2 linked regions of the Candidatus Scalindua japonica genome follow. The protein of the gene in region 1 interacts with the protein of each later gene in a pairwise test. Links are inferred from orthologs where the notes say so. Each region holds a gene or a part of one and is shown on either strand. Other genes may lie near its edges.

The links.
Region 2: the proteins of gyrB (region 1) and gyrA interact in binary tests that used the Escherichia coli proteins (3 or more experiments, as listed by UniProt). The link is inferred for Candidatus Scalindua japonica from one-to-one orthologs.

What each region holds. Positions count from the first base shown.
Region 1 is NZ_BAOS01000027.1:74,444-80,340, reverse strand. The notes cover bases 1,342-4,429. They hold gyrB (DNA topoisomerase (ATP-hydrolyzing) subunit B), read right to left. Parts: upstream 4,063-4,429; coding sequence 1,621-4,062; downstream 1,342-1,620. Other genes in these bases: dnaN (DNA polymerase III subunit beta), read right to left, coding at 4,416-4,429; SCALIN_RS13795 (DciA family protein), read right to left, coding at 4,090-4,407; dapF (diaminopimelate epimerase), read left to right, coding at 1,342-1,588. Outside these bases: SCALIN_RS13810 (UDP-glucuronic acid decarboxylase family protein), read right to left, coding at 1-369; more of dapF, read left to right, coding at 758-1,341; more of dnaN, read right to left, coding at 4,430-5,522; chromosomal replication initiator protein DnaA, read right to left, coding at 5,850-5,897. UniProt on the Escherichia coli protein: DNA gyrase negatively supercoils closed circular double-stranded DNA in an ATP-dependent manner to maintain chromosomes in an underwound state.
Region 2 is NZ_BAOS01000010.1:96,991-102,942, reverse strand. Bases 1,838-4,980 are described here. They hold gyrA (DNA gyrase subunit A), read right to left. Parts: upstream 4,581-4,980; coding sequence 2,094-4,580; downstream 1,838-2,093. Other genes in these bases: SCALIN_RS06405 (MBL fold metallo-hydrolase), read right to left, coding at 4,577-4,980. In the rest of the region: SCALIN_RS06425 (CooT family nickel-binding protein), read left to right, coding at 135-326; SCALIN_RS06420 (DUF8180 domain-containing protein), read left to right, coding at 419-661; SCALIN_RS22000 (hypothetical protein), read right to left, coding at 711-878; SCALIN_RS06415 (HamA C-terminal domain-containing protein), read right to left, coding at 1,049-1,702; more of SCALIN_RS06405, read right to left, coding at 4,981-5,287; SCALIN_RS06400 (nucleoside-diphosphate kinase), read right to left, coding at 5,319-5,952. UniProt on the Escherichia coli protein: A type II topoisomerase that negatively supercoils closed circular double-stranded (ds) DNA in an ATP-dependent manner to maintain chromosomes in an underwound state.

The sequences.
Region 1 (5,897 bases):
TGGATCACCGTAGACTTCCGACGTAGACGCTAGAAAAAATTTTGCTTTTTTAAGTTTTGCAACTCCAATAGCATTCAACGTTCCTAATGAACCGACCTTTAGGGTCTGTATCGGCAATTTTAAGTAATCTAAAGGGCTAGCAGGTGACGCAAAATGCAGGACGTTGTCTATCTCACCTCCAACATAAATATATTCACTCACATTATGTTTAATAAATTTAAAGTTCGGATTACCAATACAGTGTTCAATATTTTGAGCTGAGCCGGTTAATAAATTATCAATACATATTACATCGTGTCCTTTTTCAAGCAGATAATCGCATAGATGTGAGCCAAGGAACCCAGCTCCACCTGTAATCATTGTACGCATATTTTTATCCTGACTGATTTGTATTTCAAGTTAAGTCGCTTTCTCAGCAAAAAAACTATATAATTAAATTATTTGGTGTAATTCTACTACGTTATTAAAACAGTGCAAGCATAAAAAATATGGAGTGCATCCATACGTATGATGAGTTTTAAAACAGTAACATTCGCCCAACAGGCAGGTGGCCAGGCGGTCACTGTACTACCTCAAAAAAACAATTCTACATCGTTAGTTCATTTCAAACTCCCTGCAAGAACTGATTGGCAGACGGGTAGGCACTTTTTACTTTGTATTACTATAAGTTGACAAAAAAAACTGCTTTGCTAAAATCAGTAAAATAATTAATTGAAATATGCAAACTGTGATCAACCGATTATGAGGGAGATACTAATTGAAATTTACTAAAATGCAGGGAATAGGGAATGATTATGTATATGTCAACTGTTTTGAAGAAAAGATAGACAATCCGGCAGAACTGTCAATCGCAGTAAGCAACAGACACTTTGGTATCGGTAGTGATGGATTGATACTGATAGTGCCATCACAAGTAGCAGACGCCAGGATGCGTATTTTTAATGCGGATGGTAGCGAAGCACAGATGTGCGGTAACGGTATCAGGTGCGTGGCAAAATATATGTATGAATACGGATTAAAGAAAAGTGATCGAATGACAATTGAAACGTCTGCTGGGTTGAAGACAATAAAACTTACAATCGACAATGACGAAGTTACACAGGTTAGAGTAGAAATGGGAGCCCCAAAATTACTTAGAAATGAGATACCGATGCTCGGTGACAATACACAGGTTATAAATGAACCGCTTCAGGTTAATAATGCTGTTTTACAAATTACATGTGTTTCCATGGGTAATCCTCACTGCATTACCTTTGTTGATAACGTTGATTCAATAGATTTAGAAGTTACAGGTAAAGCTATTGAAAACCATGAACTTTTTCCGGAAAGAATTAATGCCCATTTTGTACAACTGATTTCTGCTGATAAGGTTAAAATGCGCACCTGGGAAAGAGGCTCCGGAGAAACACTTGCGTGCGGCACTGGGGCAGTCGCTACAGGTGTCGCGTGTGTCCTGAACAACCTTACAGAAAGAGTAGTAAACACACTGCTTCCAGGAGGAAAATTAATGGTGGAATGGACAGATGATAATAAAACCTACATGACTGGTCCTGCGGAAATTGTATTTACAGGAGAGTGGGATAAATAATAACAATTTATAATCTTTGTGTTATTTACCTGTTAAATATCCAGGTTTTTAACATCCAATGCATGTGTCTCAATATATTCCCGTCTCTGTTTAACGTCCTTTCCGGACAATATAGTGAATGTTTCATCCGCCTTTATCGCGTCTTCTATCTTCACTCTCAATAAGGTCCTTGATGAAGAGTTCATTGTGGTTAACGCCAGCTCCTCTGCATTCATCTCTCCAAGACCCTTGTATCTCTGAATATCAAGACCCTTTTTCCCCAACTCTTTTATGTTTGGCAGGAGCTCTCCCAGTGAGTAGATATCCGACGCTATATCGTCATAAACCAACTTTGCTCGCGGTGGTGCATTTTCTTCCAGTCCTTTAAAAAAGTCTTCTGCTTTAAATCCCTCTTTCTCTATCATTTTTACGGTATTCGCAATTTCTCCACTTTCATGATACTCCTGTACTTCTATTGAATCTTTACCGTTTGTATCATTTTCTTCATCAACACTCTTTACTTCAACATCGTCACCTTTCTGTTCCTGCAGCTCCTTTACTAAACGATTCAACTCATCATCAGAGAAAATATATTTTTCGTGTCCATTGTACGCGACCCTATACTTCGGAAAATTACCGTTTTCATTTTTTTCCAGATATTCCCTGAAAGAGAGGCTCTTTTTACTCTGTTGTTTCTTTTTAATAAAGTGCCAGTTATACTCTTCCATTTTTTCTAAAAGGCCAAGGAATTTTTTCAGTTTATCACCGGATAGTTTTATTGATTCTTTATCACATGTCTCAACAACCGCTTCATCGATACCAATGTTTATCAAAGAATCTTGCAACTCTTTATCTCCATATACATACTCCTGCCTTTTTTTCCTTTTTATCTTGTATAGTGGTGGTTGCGCTATAAAAATATTTCCTCTATCTATTAACTCTGGCATTTGTCTAAAGAAAAATGTTAATAACAATGTTCGAATATGCGCACCATCTACGTCCGCATCCGTCATTATGACAATTTTCCCATACCTTAGTTTTTCTGGGTCAAATTCATCGATACCTATGCCCGTCCCAATAGCACTTATAAGAGTTCTAATCTCCTCATTGTTCAGCATCTTTTCCACTCTTGCTTTTTCAACATTCAGGATCACCCCTTTAAGCGGTAATATTGCCTGATTTCTTCTATCTCTACCTTGCTTTGCCGTTCCACCCGCGGATATACCCTCTACTATAAATAATTCTGTAGACTCTACATCATCACTGGAACAATCCGCAAGTTTTCCCGGCAAATCCGACCCGGAAAGCGCTCCCTTTCTTCTTGTTAACTCTCTCGCCTTTCTGGCAGCCTCCCTTGCTCTTGAAGCTTCCAATACTTTGCCTACTATGATCCTTGCAGATTTAGGATTCTCCTCGCAATATGTACTCAAATGCTCATTTGCCAATGCCTCTACCAATCCCTGGACATCTCTGTTTCCCAGCTTTGTCTTTGTCTGTCCTTCAAACTGTGGTTCCGGAACTTTTACGCTTATAATGGCAGTAAGACCCTCCCGGTAATCATCACCTGTTGGCGCCTTGCCGTCCTTCAATAACTTTGCATTTTTTGCGTACATATTTAATGTTCTTGTCAATGCTGTCCTGAAACCACTTAAATGTGTTCCGCCCTCAATTGTATTTATATTATTAGCAAAAGAGAATACGCTCTCACTGTAACCATCGTTATATTGCATTGCACACTCCACTGCTATGTCCTTTTCTTTACCTTCAAAATGTATCACATCTTTGTGGATCAGATCTTTCCCTTTGTTCATTTCCTCTATAAATATCTTGATTCCACCATCATACTTAAATATCTCTTCCGTATCTGTTCTTTCATCTATAATGGTAATACAAAGTCCTTTATTAAGAAAGGCGAGTTCTCTAATTCTTTTTTTGACAATATCGTAACTAATTTCTACTGTTTCAAATATAGAGCTGTCTGGTTTAAAAATAATCTTTGTTCCTTTTTTCTTTGTAGCTCCTCTCTCCTCGAGTGCCGTTTTTGTCTCTCCACGCTCATATCGTTGTACATACATATGCCCATTTCTCCGTACTTCTACCTCCAGCCACTCACTCAGCGCGTTTACTACTGATATCCCAACTCCATGTAATCCGCCGGATACTTTATAGCTTTTACCCTCAAACTTTCCACCGGCATGTAAAGTCGTCATCACCACCTCCAACGCCGGCTTCTTCATTTCCTGATGTTCATCCACGGGAATACCTCTTCCATCATCCAGAACCATGACACTTCCATCAATATTCAACTTTACCGTAATATTATCACAGAACCCTCCCATGGCTTCGTCTACGCTGTTGCAAACCACCTCCTCTATCAAATGGTGCAAACCCTTCTCGCTTATATCTCCTATGTACATAGCTGGTCTTTTTCTTACGGCTTCTATTCCTTCTAAAACCTTTATAGAAGTTGCATCATATTTTTCTATTTCACTCATTCCACTTAAACCTCAAATTCCTTCTTATTAAAAATTTCCTACTCTAAATTTTATATCTGATATATATCCTATTTTAAATTCTTTCTGTATTGATGTTAACAACTCTTCTTTTTTGAATGAAGATAAATGATGGAGCCATGTTGCTGAATCAACCTCTACGTAAAGAACTCCGCTCTTAACCACGCTTACTTCCGTGTGACCTGATATTAATTCACCAGCCACAATTTTCCATTTTTCTCTCAGGTTTTTATTTTGCTTTCCTGCTCTTTTTACCAACGTTACTGAGTTACTCAATATATCACCCAGCTTCTTCGCTTCTGTGTTGTTTCTTCTGAACTGTTTCATAATATTTACTATTCTTCTCCGAGGCTCATAGGCATTACTACATAAATACATCCAGTTCCAACCTTTAACTTCCCGGCTGTTCCCTGGTCTTTTAACTCTAACAAAATCCTGTCACAATCTACATTTTTAAGATAATCTAATAAAAACTCTGGATTCAAACCTATCTCCATATCTTCTCCTGAATATTCTATTGGAATTTCAGTCTTAGACTCTCCTACATCCGGTGACAAACATCTTATTTCAAGTATTTCACCTGAAAATTTAAATCTCAGTAATTTATACTCTTCAGTTGTCATAATAGACACTCTACGAATAGCCGATGAAAATTGGTTTCTATCCATGTATATTTTTTTGTCAAGATTAGTTGGGATTACTTCCTCATACTTTGGATATTGTCCTTCCAACAGCTGAGAGCATAATGTTGAGTGTTTTGTTTTTATAAATATGCGTTTTTCTTCTATTCTTAATTTTATTAAATCCTCTTCCTGTTCTCCTGCAATTCTCTGCATTTGTAATATACCCTTTATTGGTATTATGCAGTTTTTTGAAATACTATGAGGATTATTTATTTTCTTCTTTACCTCACTAAGCCTTCTTCCATCATTTGTAACCATTTTTATTTGATTATCACTTATGTCTAGAAAAATTCCGCTTGTTCCATGTTTTGTTCTATCCCCTAAAATAATAAATGCTGTTTTTTTTATCATATCCAGGAGAACATTTTTATCTATCTCTATATATTCTTCTTCAATAAATTTGGGAATTGTTGGAAAACCTTCCGGGTCTGAACAGAAAATCTTAAAAAAATTATCCTTTCCTTTTATTACACATTTTTTGTCTTCTTCAGTTATTTCTATAGTTTCTTCTGTCCATTCTTTAACAATTGAAGAAATCTGTATTTCTGGTCCAATCATTTTACCAGGTGTTATCACTTCAACAGAATCAATTAAATAACTGACACTGACTTCCATGTCTGTTGTTGATAATTCTAAGGTGTTATTATTAGCAATAATTCTAACATTTTGTAACATTGGGTTTATATTTGAACCGGATATAACATTTTCTACTGCATGAAACCCTTTTCTTATAAATTCTTTACTACATATTATCTTCATTATATTTTATTAAGCTTAAATGGTTTTAATGCACAATGTTTCTATGTTTTATATAATATATTATATTATATTTAAAAACTATTATACTTATTACTATTAACAGTCACAGTTAAAAGAAAAAATATTATTAATAATTCTATAACAAGCTATAAAAAATAAAGTTACAAAGATTTTGATTTGATTATTAATGGTATACATTTATAAAACTTCATGTAAGTTACTTGTCAGAATATTCGTTAATTGGTACACAAAACTATTACTTTTCACGTATCTGGTTTTGTTGGTTCTTAATATTGAGAATTTTGCTTACAACATATGAACAATTAATCAGTACTCTTGTTGTTTAATAAGAGAATTTTCTAACTTTCTTAATGT
Region 2 (5,952 bases), on another replicon or contig:
GTTTTAATTGAAGTTATAGATAATTCAATGTCGGTGGATTAACATACACTTATTATTCAGACAGAATAAAGACATAAAAATTTCTTTTTAATAATTAATAAAGAATATATAACATTTTCATTAAAGGAAACACTATGTGTCAGATGAAAATAGTGATGGATAAGGAAGGCCAGCAGGAATTAGTAATGGAAGACGTTGCACATCTTGAAGTGGTTGAAGAGGGAATCAAGATCAGTACGCTATTTGAAGAGCCGAGACTCATTCCGGATGTGACAATAAAAACAATTGATTTTCTTTCCGGCAAAGCAATGCTTCAAGGAAGGTGAGTTTACTAAAGTATTAATTGTACAGTATTGACAACAAATCTGATTATTTGGATATAATGAAGATTTGCAGTCACAAATAACAGGAAAAACAGATGACAGAACAAGATACAATTAAGAAACTCCGGGTTTTGTTGCCACACTGGATTGAGCATAATAACAGCCATATGGCGGAGTTCAGAAAGTGGGAAGGGGAGGCAAAAAAAGAGTCCGGGGAAGAGGTTGCGCAATTACTGGATAAGGCTATCAGGGATATGGAAGAGGCTGGCAAATCCCTTTCCGAAGCGCTTGAAAAAGTTGGTGGTCCGTTGGAAGGTGCGGGGCACCATCATCATTAATGGGCAGTGTATATCCTGACATATTTATCAACATGATGGTTGTAACTGTTTAATATATTAACCACCTGCAGATGTAAACGATTGCAGTTGTGCCTGCACCTACAATAAGTAATGACTTGATGAGTTTCCAGAAAAATGCGCTCCATTGGACAAAGTCTGGAGTATCTCTAGACTCTTCTGTCGTTTCCTCTTCTATTGTATTATTTTCTTGTGTCATGTTATTATTGTAATAAGTGTTTGAATATATTCAAATAATAAAAAGCCAGTATATTTAATAATGTTTGATTTGCTCTATCCTCACATTTGTAATCACAAATTTCTGTATGTCCCTATCGTTTCTCTTTGAAAGATGATCATTCTTCTCGAAGTAACGAACCAATACATTTTCTAGAAAGTCATCTTAACATTCGCATTTAAATTTGATGTTATCAGCTCCAAATCGCCTTGTTGTACGGATTCTGCAGATTGTGGATCCAGCGAAAAATCTTTAACACAGCTTAAACAATTATCCATAGCTGTAGACATTTTTTTGTACATTTTAGACTCACCCCAAAAGAGATTTAGTTTACCCTTCTCGTTATCAAATTTTACGTGAATACCATCTGCCCCTTGATAATGAACTTGACCTGATGTTTTAAGAGTCATTTTACTAATTAACTGAGGTATTTTTAAATATTCAAGCACTAAGATATACAGTAGTGTTTCTCCGCCTTCACCAGTTTTCTCTAGATCAGTAAAAAGAGTTTTTGCTCTCTTCTTTAGTGCAAGAACCTTTGAAGCTGAACCTGTGTTATTAAAATAGTTTCTGGCTTCATCAATATCTTTTTTGGGAATCGCATAATCGACAAGCTTTGTATCTATAAACTCAACAAGATCTTTAAGTCTTAACTCTCCATTTGCATCGACTCTAAGGCTATAGCAATATCCTTTACTATTTGTTCCTTTAATTTCGATATCACAAGAAACTTGTTGAAGTCTGGAGTTTATTTCACCATAAGAACCAATTAAAAGATTATCTATTGCTTTTTCTATTCTATCCATTTACACAATCCAATTTCATATGACAACCATTCCTATCGAATTTCAGAGCAAAAATTAAGGATTTTATCAGTAGTTGAGTTGTAGTATTACTATAACGCAAGGAGCGTCACTTTAAATGTCCTCACGCAGAGCGTGGGCATTAAGGGTTATCATGTGAAATGATATGTCCTTCATTTCGGAAGGATTCCAGTATTATTTTTGGAGTGCAGTGACCGGAATGTCTGCTGCGCCGGTGTCTCTGCTTTAAAACGTATCATCACGCCTGCCTGCCATAAGTCGGGCAGGGATGATGAAACCCAAATGGCAACGCTATATAACTCATGTATAAGTTCGTCTGGCCTGTCCGACTTATGGCAGTGGGAGAAACTGGCACTACGAATTTCCGTACTAATTAATCAGTTTGCTCTGGCTGTTGTGGTTCTGCTTCATCGGTTCCGGTATCTTCTGTCTCTTCTTCCTCTCCACCTATAACCGGTGCGACAGATACAAGTTTGTCACCTTTTTTCAGTGAAATTAGTGTTACACCCTGAGTATTACGCCCTATTGATCTTATAGTACTAATGGAGGTACGGATTACCATGCCGTTTGCCGTCATCATCATGAGTTCATCTTGATCGCTGACATTCATCAGGGCGACAACTTTGCCGTTTCTCTCAGATGTCTTGATATTAATGACTCCCTGTCCACTTCTGCGCTGGATCGAATATTCACTGTAGTCTGTTCTTTTTCCAAATCCGTTCTCACAGACGGTTAAGAGTGTCGCGTTTTTGTCAACGACAACAATGCCTTTAACTTTGTCATCACCCTTTAATCCTATACCTTTGACGCCGCGAGTCGCGCGTCCCATGCTTCGTACATCGTCTTCCGGAAAGCGGATCGCCTTACCATTTTCGGTACCAAGCACAATTTCCTGTCCTCCCTGTGTCAGTTTAACACCTATCAGTTTGTCACCATTGTCGAGGAGGATAGAGATTATTCCGCCTTTCTTAGGGCGGCCAAAAGCGCTGAGGACAGTCTTCTTTATTATTCCATTCCTGGTTGCCATTACCAATTGTCTCTCGTCGAATTTGCGAACAGGAATCGTGGATGTAACATTCTCGTTTTTATCTAATTCAAGAAGGTTAACTATTGCTCGTCCCTTTGCTATTCGGCTGGCGTTGGGGATGTCGTATACTTTTTGCCAGTATACTTTTCCCATATCCGTAAAAAACAGAATATAGTCGTGTGTTGACGCGATAAAGAGATTTTCAACAAAATCACCTTCTTTCATACCCGCACCGGTAACACCTTTTCCACCTCTGTGTTGTTTTCTGTACGTGGTAAGAGGTAGCCGTTTTATGTATCCCTCATGGGTAATTATGACGGTAACATCCTCTTCGGAAATGAGGTCCTCCATATTGAGTTCACCAATATCACCGATAATTTGTGACTTTCTTTCATCTCCGTATCTTTCTTTTATTTCGTGGAGGTCTTCCCGGATAATGTCCAAAACAAGGTTCTCATTTTCCAGGATAGATTTGTATTCCCTGATGTTTTCACAGACTTTCTTATACTCCTCTTCTATCTTGGATTGTTCCAGGTTTGTTAATCTCTGCAGTCTCATTTCAAGGATTGCATTTGCCTGTCTCTCTGATAGGGAGAACCTCGATACCAGGGAATCTCTGGCATCATCTACGGTTTTTGATGCTTTTATGAGTGCAATAACTTCATCAATATTTTCAAGGGCAATCCTTAGTCCTTCCAGGATATGGGCTCTCTCTTCTGCACGATCCAGCAGAAAACGTGTGCGGCGTCTGATTATTTCCTTCCTGTGAGTAATATAAGCGTTAAGTAGCTGCTTCAGGTTTAACGTTTCAGGGCGGCCTTCCACCAATGCTATCATAATAATGCTGAAGGAGTCCTGTAGTTTTGTATGTTTATATAACTGGTTTAGAATAACCTCAGCTTCCTCGTTCCTTTTTAAGACGATAACGATTCTGCTTCCCTCCCTGTCACTTTCATTCCGAACATCTGTTATGCCCTTTATCACATCGTTTCTGACTAATTCTGCAATCCTCTCTATTATTCTGTCCCTGTTAAGTTGATAAGGAATTTCAGTTACCACTATGCTCTGTTTGTTATTTTTTGATGTTTCTACATGAGACTTTGCTCTTACGGTTATTATACCTCTGCCTGTTTTGTATCCGTCTTCTATTCCTCGAACTCCGCATATTAACGCCCCTGTTGGAAAGTCAGGTCCTTTTATTATGGTCAAAAGTTCATTTATGGTTACATCCGGATTATCAATGACTTTTATTATTCCGTCGCATACCTCATTTACATTATGGGGAGGTATGCTTGTCGCCATACCAACGGCAATACCTGAACCGCCATTGCATAAAATATTTGGAAATTTTGAAGGAAGCACTGATGGTTCTGTTCTGGTGTCATCGTAATTCGGGGTGAAATCGACGGTGTTCTGCTTTATATCCTCCATCATTTCTGCAGAAGCGTGTGTCATCTTGGCTTCCGTATATCTCATAGCAGCAGGTGGATCGCCATCAATTGATCCGAAATTTCCCTGGCCTTTTATCAATGTATATCTCAAGCTCCAGTCCTGCGCCATACGTACAAGTGTTGGATATACAACCTGCTCACCATGTGGATGGTAATTTCCTGTTGTATCACCACATATCTTTGCGCATTTTCTGAACTTGGCGCCAGGGCCAAGATTGAGGTCGTTCATTGCGACAAGTATCCTTCTCTGTGATGGTTTAAGTCCGTCCCGCACATCAGGCAATGCACGGCTCATAATAACACTCATCGCAAAGGTCAGGTACGACTCTTTCATTTCCTCTTCTATGAGAATGTCCTTTATATTTCCTTTTTCTTCTATCATTTAAATCTTTCCTTTTCGGCTTTGACTGTTGTAGATGATCCGTGTCCGGGGTAAATAACCGTGTTCTCATCCAGCTTAAAAATACACTCTTTAATTGATTTGAGTAGATGGTTGTGGCTTCCTCCCGGTAAATCTGTTCTGCCATATCCTCCCGCGAAGAGAGTATCTCCTGAAAATAGTATCGGAGCTTCTCCATTATCCGTAGAATCAGTATATATTCCTATTCCACCGGGCGTATGGCCGGGAAGATGCAAAACCCTGAATTCATAACCATTAAGTTTGATTTTTTCATCGTGGCTTAGCGTTCTACATGCCGGAGGTGATGAATATCGTTTTCCCCCCAGAAGTGAGAGGTTCTTGAATGGGTCTTCCAGCATCTCTGCATCATCCGTATGAATACATATTTGAATATCCGGAAATTTTTCCTTCAACTCCTTGTTCGCACCAATGTGGTCCCCATGCCCATGGGTATTAACGAGAATGACTGGACGAAGTTTGTTTTCCTCCAGGTAGCCCACTATTGTTTCGGTATCTCCACCGGGGTCTATGATCATGGCATCTGAACATTTCAACGAAACTATGTAACAACAAGCGTCCAGAGGCCCAACTTCTAATTTTTGAATATCCAACATGATAATACTTGATAGTTCCAGATAAAAGCACGAACAAAAAAAACCTGCATCCCGTTCAGGACAGGGCTTGTCCATGCAACCCATTTATAAATCTAATTAACTTTTACTAGGAAGATCCGCTCTTCTTAATATATCGATTAATTATCTGCTTAATATCACAGGTTTTAGTCTCTTTATTGAATCCTATGATTTTTCTTTCTCTTATTACACTATTCGTGGAATCAGACGCGTGTACGGCATTTTTTCTTATATCCAGTGCATAAAAACGTCTGATGCTGGAATACTTCGCTTTCCTTGGATCTGTGGCTCCCAATAGTTCACGGATAGTCTTAATTGTATTTATGCCCTGGTACAGTATTGCGATACAGATAGTATGCTTACCATCAGAAGTTTTCTTGGTTTCAGCAAAGGGAGAGGGTTCACTGCCGGTCATGTATTGCAGTATGCTGTTGAATTCACCATTTACTTTTGGCTTCTTCATCTGGGCTGCCATATTATTCAAAAGTTCATCCGTCAACTCAAAAGAAGTGAAGTCCTCCTGTTTTAATGATGCCTTTAATTTTTCAACCAGTTCCGGTTTAAATTTATCATCGAAACTACTATTGAAGAAGTCTTTCACGGGGCCATAAAACTCTTCTGCCTGTTTAGTGCTTAAGTCAAGGAGTTTGATGCCGACTATATAGAAACCGGTCCTGGAAAACATACTTATAATATTTCCGGCACGCGGATCATGTTTTTCA